One region of the Neobacillus sp. B24 genome, then DNA from elsewhere that is predicted to be linked to it. Evidence: predicted binding sites of a transcription regulator. Region 1 holds the regulator's gene; the other holds the start of a gene.
The links. The regulator CtsR, encoded in region 1, represses protease genes until heat stress. The targets are predictions, from matches to a motif close to ATGGTCAATAAAGGTCAAACA.
Positions count from the first base shown of each region.

Region 2: the regulator CtsR is predicted to act here: its motif matches at 2,396-2,416, upstream of ACZ43M_RS09120 (ATP-dependent Clp protease ATP-binding subunit).

Region 1 covers NZ_AP035777.1:96,025-100,455, forward strand. Annotated here, with positions in the region: rRNA gene ACZ43M_RS00505 (23S ribosomal RNA) at 1-1,392, shown strand, start outside; rRNA gene rrf (5S ribosomal RNA) at 1,470-1,586, shown strand; gene ACZ43M_RS00515 (CtsR family transcriptional regulator) at 2,178-2,639, shown strand; gene ACZ43M_RS00520 (UvrB/UvrC motif-containing protein) at 2,817-3,365, shown strand; gene ACZ43M_RS00525 (protein arginine kinase) at 3,368-4,431, shown strand, end outside.
Region 2 covers NZ_AP035777.1:1,823,407-1,827,837, reverse strand. Annotated here, with positions in the region: gene ACZ43M_RS09140 (YkvS family protein) at 138-323, shown strand; gene ACZ43M_RS09135 (DUF6254 family protein) at 368-487, opposite strand; gene ACZ43M_RS09130 (lysostaphin resistance A-like protein) at 609-1,220, shown strand; gene ACZ43M_RS09125 (YkvI family membrane protein) at 1,248-2,300, opposite strand; gene ACZ43M_RS09120 (ATP-dependent Clp protease ATP-binding subunit) at 2,480-4,431, shown strand, end outside.

The sequences.
Region 1 (4,431 bases):
TCCGCTTCTCACAAAGGCTGAGCTGTGATGCCGAGGGAAATATAGTACCGAAGTTCCTGATTCCACACTGCCAAGAAAAGCCTCTAGCGATGATATTAGGTGCCCGTACCGCAAACCGACACAGGTAGGCGAGGAGAGAATCCTAAGGTGAGCGAGAGAACTCTCGTTAAGGAACTCGGCAAAATGACCCCGTAACTTCGGGAGAAGGGGTGCTCATTACGGTGAATAGCTGTGATGAGCCGCAGTGAATAGGCCCAGGCGACTGTTTAGCAAAAACACAGGTCTCTGCGAAGCCGCAAGGCGAAGTATAGGGGCTGACGCCTGCCCGGTGCTGGAAGGTTAAGAGGAGGGGTTAGCCTTAAAAGCGAAGCTCTGAATCGAAGCCCCAGTAAACGGCGGCCGTAACTATAACGGTCCTAAGGTAGCGAAATTCCTTGTCGGGTAAGTTCCGACCCGCACGAAAGGCGTAACGATCTGGGCACTGTCTCAACGAGAGACTCGGTGAAATTATAGTACCTGTGAAGATGCAGGTTACCCGCGACAGGACGGAAAGACCCCGTGGAGCTTTACTGTAGCCTGATATTGAATTTTGGTACAGCTTGTACAGGATAGGTAGGAGCCTGAGAAACCGGAGCGCCAGCTTCGGTGGAGGCGTCGGTGGGATACTACCCTGGCTGTATTGAAATTCTAACCCGCACCCCTTATCGGGGTGGGAGACAGTGTCAGGTGGGCAGTTTGACTGGGGCGGTCGCCTCCCAAAGAGTAACGGAGGCGCCCAAAGGTTCCCTCAGAATGGTTGGAAATCATTCGTAGAGTGTAAAGGCACAAGGGAGCTTGACTGCGAGACCTACAAGTCGAGCAGGGACGAAAGTCGGGCTTAGTGATCCGGTGGTTCCGCATGGAAGGGCCATCGCTCAACGGATAAAAGCTACCCCGGGGATAACAGGCTTATCTCCCCCAAGAGTCCACATCGACGGGGAGGTTTGGCACCTCGATGTCGGCTCATCGCATCCTGGGGCTGTAGTCGGTCCCAAGGGTTGGGCTGTTCGCCCATTAAAGCGGTACGCGAGCTGGGTTCAGAACGTCGTGAGACAGTTCGGTCCCTATCCGTCGTGGGCGCAGGAAATTTGAGAGGAGCTGTCCTTAGTACGAGAGGACCGGGATGGACGCACCGCTGGTGTACCAGTTGTCTTGCCAAAGGCATCGCTGGGTAGCTATGTGCGGACGGGATAAGTGCTGAAAGCATCTAAGCATGAAGCCCCCCTCAAGATGAGATTTCCCATAGCGTCAAGCTAGTAAGATCCCTGAAAGATGATCAGGTTGATAGGTCAGAGGTGGAAGCATGGTGACATGTGGAGCTGACTGATACTAATCGATCGAGGACTTAACCAAGTCAAAATGATTATTCGGTTTACTGAAACTTCTTCTGCATTATCTAGTTTTGAGGGAATGAAACCTCAAAAGAATAGTTTGGCAACTATGGCGAGAAGGTCACACCCGTTCCCATACCGAACACGGAAGTTAAGCTTCTCAGCGCCGATGGTAGTTGGGGCAAGCGCCCCTGTGAGAGTAGGACGTTGCCGGGCAAACAAAAGACAACCTGAAAAAATGGTTGTCTTTTTTGTGTCCTTTTAAAAAAGGTAATTGGCTTTGAAAAAAGGAGTTTCGCGGATATATTGGGATTTTCGCAGATATATTTGTTTTTTCGCGGAAAAAATCAAATTAACGCGGATATATTTTGTTTTTCGCGGATATCCGGAGAAAAACCGCGGATATAATTTTTTAAGTCTATTTTTATTGAACAAAATCACCTAATTTCCACATGTAAATTACGCCAATAGAGTCTATTGGAGCAGTAACCCAGCCGTTTATGCTCCCGAAATACGCAAATAGAACCGATTCATGAAGAATACCCGATGTTTTCCCTCTTCACCTTCGCCAATCACCTCATATTTGAGGAATATACCAATTGTTTTCATTTTGTCCCCCCTCAATTCATTATTTTGTGCCCAATCCTAAACGAAATAGTAGTTTTTTCCCACTATCCCCACGTTTCGTAACCGCAAGATTTGGAGAAAATCATAAAGTAGTGAATCGTTGCATCTCACCATGAATTTGAGTATAATTAATGTCAAATATAGTCAAAGTCAGATGATGACAGGGGGTGCGCAGCCGGAATGAGAAACATCTCCGATATTATCGAGAAATACTTGAAACAAGTCTTAGAAATGAGTGAAGAGGATATCGTTGAAATTAAACGCAGTGAAGTGGCTGATAAATTTCAATGTGTTCCTTCGCAGATTAATTATGTAATCAACACTCGCTTTACAATTGAACGCGGATATCTCGTTGAAAGCAAACGGGGCGGAGGCGGCTATATCCGGATTATAAAAGTAGAATCACATGATTCAGCCGATTTAATCGATCACTTACTATCGCTTATTCACGGTCGAGTGGCACAGGCAAGTGCGGAGGATGTAATCACTCGTCTTGTCCAGGAAGAAATCATCACAAAACGGGAAGCCAAAATCATGCTGTCTGTTATTGATCGCTCCGTGCTCTATATTGACCTCCCATACCGGGATGAATTGCGGGCAAGAATGCTAAAAGCAATGTTAACATCTTTGAAATATAAATGAAAACTTGCCGATTGGCCAGTCCGTTAGGACGAAGACAGAGGCGTAGTTGAATTTATGCGTTAGGAAATTATAAAATTTTATAATTTCATATTAGCTAAATAAGTATCCGGGGTATGTCTGGTCGAGTATCTAAATAATCAGCTGCAAAACCACATGCCCTTTACAGAGGTGAGGAAAATGAATTGCCAGGAATGCAACCAACGGCCTGCAGCGCTTCATTTTACAAAAATTATTAACGGTGAAAAAACAGAAGTGCACCTGTGTGAAAAATGCGCCCAGGAAAAAGGTGAAATGTTTATGTTTAATGGGGAATCGGGCTTTTCCTTTAATAATCTATTAGCCGGTTTACTAAACATTGACCCAACGTTTCAACAGCCTAGTAAAAGTCCGTTCCATCAGGAGGAAATCCTGCAGTGTCATCATTGTTCGATGACCTTTCCGCAATTTTTAAAAGTGGGCCGGTTTGGCTGTGCTCATTGCTATGAAACCTTTCAAGACCAGCTAAAACCGGTACTAAGGCGCCTTCACGGCGGTAACTGGACTCATAATGGAAAAATACCAAAGCGAATTGGCGGCAGTATCCACCTTCGTAAGCAAATTGAGGAACTGAAACATAACTTAAGAGAATCAATCATCCGCGAAGAGTTCGAGCAGGCGGCACGAATTCGCGATGAAATTCGCCAACTTGAAAAAAGGTTGACAGGTAGCCTTGAGGGAGGGGAGTAGCGATGTCGCTCGAACGTTTTTTAAATCAGGCGGTCAGCTCCTGGATGAGTGAGGAAGGACCCGATTCCGATATTGTCCTAAGCTCGCGGATTCGCTTGGCGCGGAATCTGGAGGCCTATAACTTCCCGACACTTTTTTCTCATGAGGAAGCAAAACAGATCATTTCAGATATGGAAAATCTGCTTCAAAAGGGAACACTGCCAAAGTTCGGGAAACTGGAACTGTTGAAAATCGATGAAATGCAGCCGCTGCAAAAGCGGGTATTAGTGGAGAAACACCTAATTAGCCCAAATTTGTCAGAGGACTCACCACATGGGGCCGTTTTATTATCGGAAAACGAAGAAGTCAGTATAATGATTAATGAAGAAGATCATATTCGGATCCAGTGCTTGTTTCCTGGCTTGCAATTGGCGCAAGCCTTGGAAGCGGCCAATGAGATTGATGACTGGATTGAACAGCATCTCCAATATGCATTTGATGAAAAACTGGGTTACCTGACAAGTTGTCCTACTAACGTTGGAACCGGACTCCGGGCATCGTTAATGATGCACTTGCCGGGGTTAATATTAACGCAGCAAATCAGCCGGATTATTCCTGCGATAAATCAATTGGGGTTCGTCGTACGAGGAATTTATGGTGAAGGAAGTGAAGCGCTGGGGAACATTTTTCAAATTTCCAACCAGATTACACTCGGAAAGGCGGAAGAGGATATCTGCCGCGACTTAATGGGGGTTGTCAGCCAGATCATTTCACAAGAAAGGTCGGCGCGGGAAGCATTACGGAAAACTTCTAACATACAATTAGAAGATAGAGTGTTTCGTTCCTTAGGGGTTTTAACCAATTGCCGGATCATTGAATCAAAAGAAGCTGCAAGATGTTTATCAGATGTTCGTTTGGGGATTGACATGGGATACATCAAAAATATCTCCAAAACGATATTAAATGAGTTAATGATTTTAACCCAACCGGGTTTTCTACAGCAGTATGCCGGCGGACCATTAAGGCCGCATGAAAGGGATATAAGAAGAGCAGCATTAATTCGAGAACGATTCCAACTGGAATCTGA
Region 2 (4,431 bases), 1.7 Mb from region 1:
TTTATTTGACAGTATTCATATAATGATAGTAAGTTAACAAAATTGTCAAATAAAATCCTTTACGAATTTGGAAAAGTAGTGCAAACTGTTACTTAAATAGTTTTTTATTAGTTTACTAGCTAAAGGAGAGAGGCTGATTGAAAAAAGCAGAGGTAGGAAATGTCATCGAATTCCGCGGCGGACTGCAAGGAATTGTGGAAAAGGTAAATGAAAATTCGGTTATCGTCGATCTGACATATATGGACAATTATCGTGATTTGGAACTGGATCAGCGGACAGTCGTCAATCATAAAAACTATAAGGTCATAAAAGAAAGCGTTTAATAGACTGAAAGAAAAGGCAGGCTTTCCGCTGCCTTTTCTTTCATTTATTCGCCCTGATCCGTTTCTTTCGCTAACTGTTTCAATGATTTCACTTTACCATGCGGATTTTGATCTTGTTTCCTGACAGTCCATTGCCGCTCTTTTTGACTTTTCGACCTGGTCATGTCCTTCACTCCTTTCTCGAGATTATTTTTTTCAAAACTAGATATTCTTATGATGGAATTGGATAAAATGAAGATTGTATTCTTTTCCTTTTTAGCTATATATTTTTAAAGGAGTTAACTCATGAAAAACCTGGTAAAAGACTACCGCCTGATACTCGGGGTGGTATGCGCACATGCTCTCATCTACTTTTCCTTTCACGATAGGGCAATATTTTGGTATATCTTTACTGGTTCAATCCTTGCGTTAATCGCATATTCCAAATTCCAGGGAGATGTAGATGATGAAGCATCCTTTGGTCAATATATCCTGATTGGAGCTATATCCGGTTTCCTGCTATATTTCCTTTTTTGGCTAGGGATAAAAGGCTTTGAACTTTTCAACATACCGCATCAAAAGGACATTAATCGTCTATATAAATGGTTTGCCCCACATTTATTTTGGCACTATATCGCACTTATTCTGGTAGCGGCACCGGGAGAAGAGCTGTTCTGGCGCGGATTTATTCAAAAAAAATTAATGAACTATTTCAAGCCTGCCGTTAGTATTGCAGCAGCAGCTCTTCTTTATGCCACCGTTCATATTTATTCCGGTTCATTCCTATTAGTTTTGGCCGCGCTTGTGTCAGGGTTGGTATGGGGGACTCTTTATTATTGGAAGAAAAGTATGCCGCTGGCCATTGTTTCCCATATTATTTTTGATCTGATGATTTTTGTTATCGCTCCATTTAGGTAAGCAGCAGTGTCTCTTCAGAGCAGCTGCTTATTTTATTTTATCTCCGGGCGTGAAGGGTTTCATCCAAAGTAAAATAAAAAAGCTCATACAAATATAGCCAAATAATGGGTATAAGTAAGAAAGTAATGTGCTGTAATTCACCAAACTTATTAAGTAGGATACAACAAAGATTGCCGTCACCGTAATAACCGTTGGCAATGGCCAAAACTGCTTCAGTTGTCTATCAAGACCAAAAACATTGCCTATAACCGATGTGAAGATTTCCCCATAAATAATGAGAACAAAAAACCAGTAAAAAAATGGAGCCAGGTTCTTCATAATAATCGCCATCGGTATTTCATATAACTCAAGGTTGGGCAGCATAATCAAAGTAAAATGACTGGCTAGCAGAATGAGCGTCAGAGCCAGACCGCCGATTATCCCCCCCCATTTAATCGTCCAATCATCATTAACCTCGGTTGCAATTGGAACCAAAACAGCCTGTGCCAGTCCCAAATTAAGAGCCGCATAAGAGAACGGTGCGATGACACTTTTCCAACCATCGTTTGCATGAGGAATATACAAAAATTGCTCCAAAAAGTTCGGCATTTTGACTGATAGAAACATTAATATCAGACTAAAAGCAATCATTAACGGGACAACGAATGTATTTACGGCAAAAAGCCCTTTTGTTCCAACAAGCATCACTATGAAGGAAAGGAAGATCGTCAGGAATACCCCTACATTTTTCGGCAATCCAAGCTGCTCCTCGAACACCGCTCCGGCCCCGGACAGCATAACCGCACTGACCCCAAGCAGCATAAACAACATGAACGTATTTATGACATTTCCAGCCCATTTTCCAAATAAGTATTCATTAAATTCCTGATATGATTTTGCATTTATTTGTGCGGCCATTCTCATCAATTTGGAACCAATCATGACAAACATGTAACCGCTCATTAATATGCTAATGAAGCCAAAGAAACCAAATCGCGAAAAAAATTCAACGATTTCTTTTCCCGTGGCAAATCCTGCCCCGACAACGGTGCCAACATAGACCGCTGCAATTTGAAAGGCTTGACTCCAGCTTTTTTTCACATCATCTCCCCCTTATCATCAATATATGAGCAAAGGGACAAACAATGACGAGCATTTACCAGTCAAGGAAAGTATTTCTACATGCAAAAGGCTTGAAAGTCAAAGAAGGTCAGAGTATACTATGCTCATAAGGTCAAAGTTAGTCAAAGTCAAAGTAAAAAACAAGGAGGTTTTCATTTATGCTTTGTCAACGATGCAATCAAAATCAAGGCAATATAAAACTATCAATGAATGTTAATGGACAACGTACGGATTTAATCCTCTGCCATGAATGCTATTCAGTAGAAAAACAAGCACTAGGAACAAGCTTTGGAATGAATATGAACCCATTTCAAGGTTTCAACTTCGAGGATTTGTTTGCAAATAAAAATGCTTCTTTTGATCAAACAGGAAAAGCACCCTTTACACAGCAACAACAATATTCAAACTCTGGTCATGGCGGGTTCATCGACCAATTCGGCCGCAACTTGACCCAAATGGCCAAAGCCGGGTTAATCGACCCAGTCATTGGCCGCGATGAAGAAGTGAAACGAGTCATAGAAATTTTAAATCGCCGCAATAAAAATAATCCGGTGTTAATCGGTGAACCCGGTGTCGGGAAAACAGCAATTGTCGAGGGGCTGGCATTAAAAATTGCCGAGGGTGATGTGCCAGGAAAGCTGCTGAATAGAGAGGTTTATCTTCTTGATGTCGCCTCACTCGTAGCCAATACCGGTATTCGCGGCCAATTTGAGGAAAGAATGAAACAATTGATTTCCGAATTACAGGAACGTAAAAACGTCATCCTGTTTATTGACGAAATTCATCTGCTTGTTGGGGCTGGTTCAGCAGAAGGCTCAATGGATGCAGGGAATATTCTAAAGCCTGCGCTTGCCCGCGGCGAACTTCAAGTAGTTGGTGCCACAACCCTTAAGGAATATCGCCAAATCGAAAAGGATTCGGCACTCGAACGCCGCTTCCAGCCTGTACAGGTTCAAGAACCTGATATGGATGCTGCACTTGCAATCTTGAAGGGAATTCAAAAGAAATATGAAGATTACCATCAGGTTGTTTATTCAGATGAAGCTATCAGCGCATGTGTAAACTTGTCACAGCGGTACATTCAAGACCGTTTTCTGCCCGATAAAGCGATTGATCTGCTGGATGAAGCGGGTTCAAAATTAAATTTAGCTACCGACTACAAGACCAATGATCAAATTGAAACTCGTCTAAAGGAAATAGCTTCTGAAAAAGAGGCTGCCCTAAAAAGCGAGCAGTATGAACTGGCTGCAAAGCTTCGTGATGAGGAAGTACACCTTGAAAAATCATTAAACAATGCATCAACTGCCGAAAGACCGATTGTTACTGTTTCACTCATTCAGGAGATTATTGAACAAAAAACAGGTATTCCTGTCGGCAAACTGCAAGAAGATGAGCAGCTTAAAATGAAACACTTGGAAGAAAACCTGAATAAAAAGGTAATTGGTCAAGAGAAAGCCGTGGCCAAGGTGGCAAAAGCAATCCGTCGCAGTCGTGCGGGGTTAAAACCAAAAAACCGCCCAATCGGATCCTTCCTGTTTGTTGGTCCGACCGGTGTTGGTAAGACAGAATTAACGAAGACACTTGCAGAGGAACTGTTTGGTACAAAAGAGTCGATGATTCGCCTAGATATGAGCGAATATATGGAAAAACACAGCGTGTCTAAATTGATTGGCTCACCTCCAGGCTATGTCGGCCACGAAGAAGCAGGACAATTAACCGAAAAAGTCCGCCGCAATCCTTATAGCATCATTTTATTAGATGAGATTGAAAAAGCCCATCCTGACGTTTCACATATGTTCCTGCAAATTCTAGAGGATGGCCGCCTGACTGACAGCCAAGGCAGAGTAGTAAGCTTTAAAGATACTGTCATCATCATGACGAGCAATGCCGGTATCGGCTTTAAGCCAATCCATGTAGGATTTAATACGAGCGAAGCCATCGAGGAAGCATCTATACTTGAATCATTAGGAAGCTTCTTCAAGCCTGAATTCTTAAACCGCTTTGATAGTATAATTGAGTTTAATTCACTTGATAAAGACCATATTTTGACCATTGTTGATTTGATGATTAGTGAACTTCAAGATACATTGGCTGATCAAAACATTGAATT